DNA from 3 places in the Streptomyces sp. NPDC090445 genome. Region 3 is predicted to be linked to each of the others. Evidence: riboswitches for the same ligand, from Rfam matches in the RefSeq annotation. Region 3 holds a riboswitch; each other region holds the start of a gene.
What was found. A riboswitch is a leader RNA that binds a small molecule or an ion and turns the genes downstream of it on or off. The one in region 3 is predicted to bind thiamine pyrophosphate.
Positions count from the first base shown of each region.

Region 1: linked by a shared signal. The riboswitch ahead of thiC (phosphomethylpyrimidine synthase ThiC) and the one ahead of thiO (glycine oxidase ThiO) in region 3 are both predicted to bind thiamine pyrophosphate.
Region 2: linked by a shared signal. The riboswitch ahead of ACIQUT_RS27085 (thiamine ABC transporter substrate binding subunit) and the one ahead of thiO (glycine oxidase ThiO) in region 3 are both predicted to bind thiamine pyrophosphate.

Region 1 is NZ_JBIVXV010000007.1:166,670-169,904, forward strand. Features, by position in the region: gene thiC (phosphomethylpyrimidine synthase ThiC) at 1-1,129, opposite strand, end outside; TPP riboswitch at 1,124-1,269, opposite strand; gene ACIQUT_RS17615 (YibE/F family protein) at 1,342-2,730, shown strand; gene ACIQUT_RS17620 (SsgA family sporulation/cell division regulator) at 2,740-3,189, opposite strand.
Region 2 is NZ_JBIVXV010000017.1:81,461-84,695, reverse strand. Features, by position in the region: gene ACIQUT_RS27090 (ABC transporter permease) at 1-399, opposite strand, end outside; gene ACIQUT_RS27085 (thiamine ABC transporter substrate binding subunit) at 456-1,559, opposite strand; TPP riboswitch at 1,647-1,755, opposite strand; gene rlmN (23S rRNA (adenine(2503)-C(2))-methyltransferase RlmN) at 1,814-2,929, opposite strand.
Region 3 is NZ_JBIVXV010000002.1:142,169-145,403, reverse strand. Features, by position in the region: gene ACIQUT_RS05370 (thiazole synthase) at 1-334, opposite strand, end outside; gene thiS (sulfur carrier protein ThiS) at 340-540, opposite strand; gene thiO (glycine oxidase ThiO) at 537-1,721, opposite strand; TPP riboswitch at 1,719-1,831, opposite strand; gene ACIQUT_RS05355 (NAD(P)/FAD-dependent oxidoreductase) at 1,933-3,216, shown strand.

The sequences.
Region 1 (3,235 bases), on a different contig from region 3:
GCGTCTTCAGCTCGGCGAACTGCGCCGCGTCGTTGGCGTCCGCGATCGAGCCGGGGCGCAGGCCGTCACCCAGCGAGTACGTCACGTCGTACGCCGCGAGGATCTCGCAGAGCTCCTCGAAGTTCGTGTAGAGGAAGTTCTCCTTGTGGTGCGCCAGGCACCACGCGGCCATGATCGAGCCTCCGCGGGAGACGATGCCGGTCTTGCGGCGGGCGGTCAGCGGCACGTACGGCAGCAGCACGCCGGCGTGGACCGTCATGTAGTCGACGCCCTGCTCGGCCTGCTCGATGACGGTGTCCTTGTAGATCTCCCAGGTCAGCTCCTCGGCCTTGCCGTCGACCTTCTCCAGGGCCTGGTAGAGCGGCACGGTGCCGATCGGCACGGGGGAGTTGCGCAGCACCCACTCGCGGGTGGTGTGGATGTTGCGGCCGGTGGAGAGGTCCATGACCGTGTCGGCACCCCAGCGGGTGGCCCAGGTCATCTTCTCGACCTCCTCCTCGATGGAGGAGGTGACCGCGGAGTTGCCGATGTTGGCGTTGACCTTCACCAGGAACCTCTTGCCGATGATCATCGGCTCGATCTCCGGGTGGTTCACGTTCGCGGGCAGCACGGCGCGACCTGCGGCGATCTCCTCGCGCACGACCTCGGGGGAGACGTTCTCGCGGATCGCGACGTACTCCATCTCGGGGGTGACCTCACCGCGGCGGGCGTACGCGAGCTGCGTGACGGCCTGGCCGCCCCGGCCGCGGCGCGGCAGGCGCGGACGGCCGGGGAAGACCGCGTCGAGGTTCTTGAGGCCGCCGCGCGGCGAGGTGTGCTTGATGCCGTCGTCCTCGGGGCGCACGGGACGGCCCGCGTATTCCTCGGTGTCGCCGCGGCCGATGATCCAGTTCTCGCGCAGCGGCGCCAGACCCCGCCGGACATCGGTCTCGATCTGCGGGTCGGTGTACGGACCGGACGTGTCGTAGAGCGTCACGTCCTTGCCGTTGGTGAGGTGGACCTGGCGAACCGGCACCCGGATGTCGGGGCGGGAGCCCGCCACGTAGCCCTTGTGCCAGCCCGGCTGGCGCTCGGTCCCGCCGTCGGCGTCCTGGCCGACGGCAGGCGTGCGTGCGTCCTGAATGGTCATGAGACCTGATCTCCCTACGCCGGCATTACCCGGTAACAGGTTCGGCGGTCGGCGCAGCCTCTTCCCGTACGCATGTCGTGCCTGCGTACGGTGATCAGCGCCCTCTCAGCCCGGTGCTCCGAGCTCCCGCGTTGTGCAAAGGTGCCACCACGCTAGCGTCATCTGTGGCGTGCTGAACAGTGGGCCCCCTCAACTCTTGCGATGATCAGCCAGTGACGTCCTCGACACAGCCCCCCGACGAGCCCGCCGAGCCCACGGGCCACACCGGCCACGGAGATGCCGACCACGGCCACGGTCACGCGCATGGCCATTCCCACGGCCACGGGCCTGCGGCTCCCGTCTCGAAGCACCTGCGCAAGGTCATCGCAGCCGTGCTGATCCCCTTCGCCACGGCCGTGTTCGTCGGCATGGCAGTGCTCTGGCCGGGCGGCGCCCCCGCACACGAGCGCTCCGGCGTGGGCTTCGACCGCCAGACCGAGCAGGGCCGGGTCGTTCGGCTCGAACAGGTCGACTGCAAATCCGTGAACGCCTCGCAGGTGCCGCCGACGGCCAACCCCTCGACACCGGAGGGCCGTGAGGCACAGGCCGCGCAGACCGGCCAGTGCAAGAAGGCCACCGTCGAGGTCGGCACCGGCCGCGACAAGGGCCGCACCTTCATCGAAATCGTCCAACCGGGGGCTCCCCGGCAGCTGGCGGACGGTCAGGAGGTGGTCGTGGCCTACGCCCCCGACGCCCCTCGGGACCTGCAGTACTCCGTGATCGACGTGAACCGCAAGATCCCGCTGGCGGTACTGGCGGGCATCTTCGCCCTGGTGGTGGTCCTGGTGGGGCGGATGCGCGGCCTGTTCGCGCTGATCGCCCTCGTCATCAGCTTCGCCGTGCTGACCCTGTTCATCCTGCCGGCGATCCTGCAGGGCTCGAATCCGCTGGTCGTCGCGATCATCGGGGCGAGTGCCATCATGCTGATCGCGCTCTACCTGTGCCACGGGCTGACCGCCCGCACCTCCGTCGCGGTCCTCGGCACGCTCGTCTCGCTGCTGCTGATCGGACTGCTGGGCTCGGTGTTCATCGACTGGGCGTTCCTCACCGGCAACACCGACGACAACACCGGGCTGATCCACGGGCTGTACCCGGACATCGACATGAGCGGTCTGCTGCTCGCGAGCATCATCATCGGATCGCTCGGCGTGCTCGACGACGTGACGGTCACCCAGACCTCGGCGGTCTGGGAACTCCACCACGCGGACCCGGCGATGGGGCCGCGGTCCCTGTACCGCGCGGCCATCCGCATCGGCCGCGACCACATCGCGTCGGTGGTCAACACCCTCGTGCTGGCCTACGCGGGCGCGGCCCTGCCCCTGCTGCTGCTGTTCTCGATCGCGAACAGCAGCGTGGGCGCGGTGGCCAACAGCGAGCTCGTCGCGGTGGAGATCGTACGGACCCTCGTGGGCTCGATCGGCCTGGTGGCCTCGGTCCCGGTCACGACGGCGCTCGCAGCGCTCGTGGTGTCCGCCGACCGGCCGGCGGGCGCGACCGCTACGACGGCGGCCCCGGGTACCGGGCGCGGGAACCGGGGCCGGGGCCGGCGGCGCAAGCGCTGAGTCCGGCTGTCAGCCGGCGTTCTGCTCGTTCTGCCGGGACTCGGCGAGGATCTTGTCGAGCGCCTCGTCGAGGCTCATCTCGAAGTCGCCGAGGCTGCGCTCCTGACCGAGTGGAACCAGCCGGTCGGTGCGGTCGAGGAAGGCGACCAGGGGTGCCGCACCGGCCCGGAAGAGGGCGCGGTCGCTGCCGACCTGGAGCCGGATGTGGACGTCGGACAGTTCCTCGGACGAGGCTGGGGCGATGTGGACGTCGCCTTCCCCGCACGGCTTGTTGATGCCGTCGAGCAGCAGCTCCCGCCCGAACGCCCAGGTCACCGGCGCGTCTCCGGGAAGGTGGAAGGTAAGCCGTACTGCGTACGGGTCGCCGGCGTCGTACCGGAGCTCCACCGGGATCCGGAACGAGAGCTCCTCGGAAACGAGGAAGCTCATCATGACCTCTGCCTGTACCGACTCGCGCATTGCCTACCCCGCTGTTGTGGAAGTGGCCAGGAATGACCCCCCGGAA
Region 2 (3,235 bases), on a different contig from region 3:
GACGTGCGCGAGCAGGATCGCCCACACCGTGGTGTCCAGCCGTACGCCCCACAGCTCCTCCAGCAGCCCGCCCCGCCCGACCAGCGCCAGGAAGGCGGTGCCGACGACCACGGTGGGCAGCACGAAGGGGACGGTGACCACGGCCCGCAGCAGCTGCTTGCCGGGGAATTCCAGCCGTGCGAAGACGTACGCGGCGGGCAGCGCGATCAGCAGGGTGAGCAGCGTGGAGGCGACCGCCTGCCAGGCGGTGAACCACAGCACCCCGGCGATGTCGGCCCGGGTCAGCACCTCGCCGATGCGGCCGAACTGCCAGCCGGCGTCGGTCCTGACCCCGCGGCCGACGATCGCGGTGACGGGGTAGGCGAAGAACAGTGCGAAGAAGGCCAGCGGCACGGCCATCAGGGCCAACCTGACGGCCGCACCGCGTGCCGCCGTGCCCGCTGTCCTGCCGGGGGCTACTTCACGACGAGCGAGGACCATGTCTTGACCCACTGCTCACGGTTCTTGGCGATGTTCTCGGGAGCCACGGTCTCGGGCTTCTCGACGACCACGCCGTGCTTCGTGAACAGCTCCGGCAGCGCGGCGTCCGTGACCACCGGGTTCACGAACATCTGGAGCGGCATGTCCTCCTGGAACTTCTTGCCGATCATGAAGTCGATCAGCGCCTTGCCGCCCTCCTCGTTCTTCGCGCCCTTGAGCAGGCCGGCGAACTCGACCTGGCGGAAGCAGGTGCCGGTGGCGACGCCCGTGGGGGCCTCGGCCGGCTTCGGGTCGGCGTACAGGACCTCGACCGGCGGGCTGGAGGCGTACGAGACCACCAGCGGGCGGTCGGCCTTGGCCTTCTTGCCGCCCGCGGAGCCGGAGAAGCGCTCGTTGTAGGCCTGCTCCCAGCCGTCGACGACCTCGACGCCGTTGGCCTTGAGCTTGCTCCAGTAGTCCTTCCAGCCGTCCTCGCCGTACTTGCCGACGGTGGCCAGCAGGAAGCCCAGGCCCGGGGAGGAGGTGGCCGCGTTCTCGGTGACCAGCAGGTTCTTGTACTCGGGCTTGAGCAGGTCGTCGAGCGTCTGCGGCGGGGCGATCTTCTTGTCGGCGAAGTACGCCCTGTCGTAGTTGACGCAGATGTCGCCGGAGTCCACGGGCGTGACCCGGTGCTGCTTGTCGAGGACGTACTCGGGCTTCACGCCGGCCAGGCCCTTGGCCTCGTGCGGGGTGAAGATGCCGTTGTCCAGGGCGCGCGAGAGGAGCGTGTTGTCCACACCGAAGAACACGTCGCCGCGCGGGGAGCCCTTGGTGAGGATCTCCTGGTTGAGGGCGGCGCCCGCGTCCCCGGACTTGAGGACCTTGACGGTGTAGCCGCTCTGCTGCTCGAACTCCTTCAGGACCGTTTCGGTCACGTTGAAGGAGTCGTGGGAGACGAGGGTGACCGTCTTGGACTTCGGCGACCCGCCGGCGCTGCCCTCGGGCTTGTCCTGCCCGCCGTCGCCGCCGCAGGCGCTGAGCGTGGTGACGCCGAGGGCGGCCGCGAGGGCAGCTCCCGCGATCTTCCTGGTGGTGCTCACTGGTGTATTCCTCCTGGGATGACCAGGAGAAGACGCGGCCCTGCCCCGGCGCTCTGTCGGAGCGGGCGCCGGGGCAGGGCGCAACAGCTTGAGTGGTGACCGAACTTCCTACCCCGCATGACCGGGGCGAGGTTCAGAGGGTCTGCGGCTGACGGTGCCGCACTCTCAGCGCTGTGGCGCTCCCCTGTCGGAATATGCAATTGGTTCGGCCACAGGGTACCCCGTGGCCGAACCGGCACCGCGAGAAGCGGAAGCTACCGCTCCGCAGCGGCCAGCTGGCCGCACGCACCGTCGATCTCCTGACCGCGGGTGTCACGCACGGTCACGGGCACACCGTGCCGGGCGATGGCCTCGACGAAGGCCCGCTCGTCCTCGGGGCGCGAGGCGGTCCACTTCGAACCCGGCGTCGGGTTCAGCGGGATCAGGTTGACGTGGACGCGCTTGCCCTTGAGGAGCCGGCCCAGGAGGTCGCCGCGCCAGGCCTGGTCGTTGATGTCGCGGATCAGGGCGTACTCGATGGAGACCCGGCGGCCGGACTTCTCGGCGTACTCCCAGGCCGCGTCGAGGACCTCGCGGACCTGCCAGCGGGTGTTCACCGGCACGAGGGTGTCGCGCAGCTCGTCGTCGGGGGCGTGCAGCGAGACGGCGAGGCGGCACTTGAAGCCCTCGTCGGCGAACCGCAGCATCGCCGGGACCAGGCCGACGGTGGAGACGGTGATGCCGCGCTGGGACAGGCCCAGGCCGTCGGGCTCGGGGTCGGTGAGGCGGCGGATGGCGCCGACGACCCGGTTGTAGTTGGCCAGCGGCTCGCCCATGCCCATGAAGACGATGTTCGACAGCCGGGCCGGGCCGCCGGGGACCTCGCCGTCGCGCAGGGCGCGCATGCCGTCGACGATCTGGTGCACGATCTCCGCGGTCGACAGGTTGCGGTCCAGGCCGGCCTGGCCGGTGGCGCAGAACGGGCAGTTCATGCCGCAGCCCGCCTGCGAGGAGATGCACATGGTGACCCGGTCCGGGTAGCGCATCAGCACGGACTCGACGAGCGTGCCGTCGTGCAGCCGCCACAGGGTCTTGCGGGTGGTGTCGTCGTCGCAGGAGATGTGCCGTACGACGCGCATCAGGTCCGGCAGCAGCTCCTCGCGGAGCTTCTCGCGGGAGGACGCCGGGATGTCGGTCCACTCCGCCGGGTCGTGGGCGTAGCGCGCGAAGTAGTGCTGCGAGAGCTGCTTGGCCCGGAACGGCTTCTCGCCGATCGCGGCGACCGCCTCGCGCCGCTCGGCCGGCGACAGGTCGGCGAGGTGCCGCGGCGGCTTCTTCGCCCCCTTCGGCGCGACGAAGGTGAGCTCTCCCGGAGCGGGGCGGGGTGCCATGATCGGTCCTTCCTCAGGCGACGAGGTCCGACGGGCTCCGCACGTGCGGAGCGATGGCGATGGCGCGGTCCGCGCCCGGAGACCTCACGAGATGCATCCCCGCGATCACGGGGAAAGGGCGCACCACGGAAATGGTGCGCCCTTCAGGATAACCCGGTCGGATCGGCCGCTGCCGACGATCCCGCGGCCGGTGCCCCGGCCCGTCCCGGCGGTCAGCCCGTGCCGACGAACAGCGCCAGCAGCAACCACACCACCGGGGCGGTCGGCAGCAAGGAGTCCAGCCGGTCCATACTGCGTCCGATATGC
Region 3 (3,235 bases):
CGTCCGGGAGGAGGGTCCGCTCGTCGGCGATGACCTCCAGTTTGATCCAGTCCGTGCCGAGCGCCTCGCGGGCCAGCCGGGCGGTGAGGACCGCCTCGCCGGCGGTGTAGCAGCCGGCCGTGTTCGGCAGGACCGCGATCCCGAGCTTGTCGAGGACGCCCAGGACGGAGCCCCGGACGGCCGGGTCGAGCCGGCGCATCGCGACCGTGGTGAGTTCCGTACCGGAGGCGGTCAGGGCGTGTTCCAGCACGTCGAGGCTGGGGGCGCCGCCGGTGCCCATGATCAGGCGGGAGGAGAAGGTCCGGCCGCCGAGGAGGAGTGCGTCGTCCGCCATCGTGTTCAGCCTCCCTGGACCGCGGTCAGGATCTCGACCCGGTCGCCGTCGCCGACCGCGGTGTGCGGCCACTGCCCGCGCGGGACCACGGTCTCGTTGAGTGCGGCCGCGACCCCGGAGGGGGCGGCGGTGAGGGTGGCGACCACCGCGTCGAGGGTGGTGCCGGGCGCGAGCTCGCGCGGCTCGCCGTTGACGGAGATGGTCATGCGTACGACTCCTGACGTGCGGGGGAGAAGCGGCGCGGGCTGAAGGGCAGGGCGGCTTCCGGCAGGGCGCCGGTGGCGAGCAGTTCGGCCATCGTGTCGCCGGTGACGGGGGTGAGCAGCACCCCGTTGCGGTGGTGCCCGGTGGCCAGGTGGAGGCCGGGCAGGGCGGTGGGGCCGAGCAGCGGGGCGTTGTCGGGGGAGCCGGGGCGCAGGCCGGCGAGGGTCTCGGTCAGCGGCAGTTCGGTGATGCCGGGCACCAACTCGTGTGCGTCGCGGAGGAGTTCGTACACCCCGCCGGCGGTGACCGTGGTGTCCCAGCCGAGTTCCTCGCTGGTGGCGCCGATGACGATGTCGCCGTTCTCGCGGGGCACCAGGTACACGTGGCTGCCGCGGACGAGGGCCCGTACGGTCCGCGACAGGAACGGCGCGTACGGGGCGGGCACCGCGAGCCGCAGAACCTGCCCCTTCACCGGCCGGACGGGCGGCAGCGCCTCGTCGGGTACGCCGGCCAGCCGGCCGCTGAGCGAGCCCGCGGCCAGCACCACCTGGTCGGCGGACAGCTCGGTGCCGTCGTCGAGCACGGCGCCGGCCGCCCGGTCGGCGGTGACGACGAGCCGTTCGGCGTTCGCCCGGCGGATGTCGACGCCGGCGTGCTCGCAGGCGGCCAGCAGGGCGGCGGCCAGCCGCCGCGGGTCGACCTGGTGGTCGCCGTCCACGCGCAGGCCGCCGCGGACGCCCGGGGCGAGCATCGGCTCCAGGCGCCGGCATTCGCGGCCGGTGAGCCACTCGGACTCCAGGCCGCAGCGGCGCTGCAGGGCGTGCAGTTCGCGCAGGTGGAGCCGGTCGTCGGCGTCGAGGGCGACGGCGAGCGTGCCGCAGGCGCGGTAGCCGATGTCCATGCCGCCGCTGGCGTCGGCGAGTTCGGCGGCGAATTCCGGATAGCGGGCGGCGGAGGCGAGGTTGAGGCCGAGCAGGGTCTCCTCGCCGTAGTGCAGTTCGGTGACGGCGGCGAGCATGCCCGCCGCGACCCGGGCGGCGCCGCCGCCGGGGGCCGGGTCGGCGAGGGCGGTGCGCAGCCCGCGCCGGGCCGCCCGCCAGGCGGTGACCAGGCCGATGATCCCGCCCCCGATGACGAGGACGTCGGATCCCGCGGCCGTCGCGGTTCCCTTGGACGAGTGCATGGGCGTCCAGCCCCTCCCTTCGCCGGCATGACCCGGATCAGGTTCGGACGGTCGGAGGCCGGCCAGCCTCCCTCTCAGCCCGGTGCGCCCGGGCTCCCGCGATAGGTACGGTGGCCACAGTAGCCGTTCCCCTTCGGGCGGCGGGAGAGAGCCGGGACGCGGCCGCCGGTGCACCCTTCCTCACCGATCACTGCTGACTAGGGTGGGTTGCGTGAGCGAGCAGACCGAACACACTCAGAGCGGCGTCGTCATCGTCGGCGCCGGAATGGCCGGCGTGCAGACCGCGGTCGCCCTGCGCGAGCAGGGCTGGACCGGCCCCGTGATCCTTCTGGGCGCCGAGCCCCACCAGCCCTACGACCGGCCCCCGCTGTCCAAGGCGGTCCTGCTCGGCAAGGCCGAGGACTCCGCCTTCGACGTCGACTTCGAGGGCCTGGGCATCGAACTCCGGCTCGGCGTGGAGGTGACCGGGCTGCGGGCCGCCGACCGCGAGCTGGACACCGAGTCCGGCCCGGTCCCGTACGGGGTCCTGGTCCTGGCGACCGGCGCCGAACCGCTGACCCTGCCCGGCTCCGAGGGCGTCCCCGGCGTCCACCTGCTGCGCACCCTCGACGACGCGGCCCGGCTGCGGCCGGTGCTGGCCCGGACCCCGGCCACCGTCGTCGTCGGCGCCGGGTGGATCGGTGCCGAGTTCGCGACCGCGGCCCGGGAGGCGGGCTGCGCGGTGACGGTGGTCGAGGCCGCGGACCGGGTGCTCGCGGGCGCCCTGCCGGCGGAGGTCGCCGCTCCGATGGCCGGCTGGTACGAGGAGGTGGGGGCCGCCCTGCTGACCTCCGCCAAGGTCGCCTCGGTGGAGTCCGGGCGGGTGCTGCTCGCGGACGGCCGGGAGCTGCCCGCCGGGGCGGTCGTCGTGGGCATCGGGGCGCGGCCCGCCACCCGCTGGCTGGCCGGGTCGGGCGTCGAGCTCGGCGCCGACGGCTCGGTGACGGCGGACGCGTACCTGCGGACCTCCCTGCCGGGGGTGTACGCGGTGGGCGACTGCGCCTCGTTCCCCTCGGCGCGGTACGGGGCGCGGCTGCTGGTGCACCACTGGGACAACGCGCTGCAGGGGCCGCGGGTGGTCGCGGCGAACATCCTGGCCGGGGCCGGGGCCGGGGCCGGGGCCGGGGCGGAGGCAGAGGCAAAGGCGGAGTCCGGGGCCGCGCTCCAGGTCTACGACCCGGTCCCGTACTTCTGGTCCGAGCAGTTCGGGCGGTTCGTCCAGTACGCGGGCCACCACGCGGACGCGGACACCCTGCTGTGGCGCGGCGACCCCGGCGGGCAGGCGTGGTCGGTGTGCTGGCTGCGGGCCGGGTCGCTGGTAGCGATCCTCGCCGTGGGCCGGCCGCGGGACCTCGCCCAGGGCCGCAAGCTGATCGAGACCGGCGCCGCCGTCGACCCCGGCCGGGTGGCCGACCCCGGCACCCCCCTGAAGTCGGCCGTGGCTGCCCCGCAGTAGCGCGGCGCGGAGCACCCGG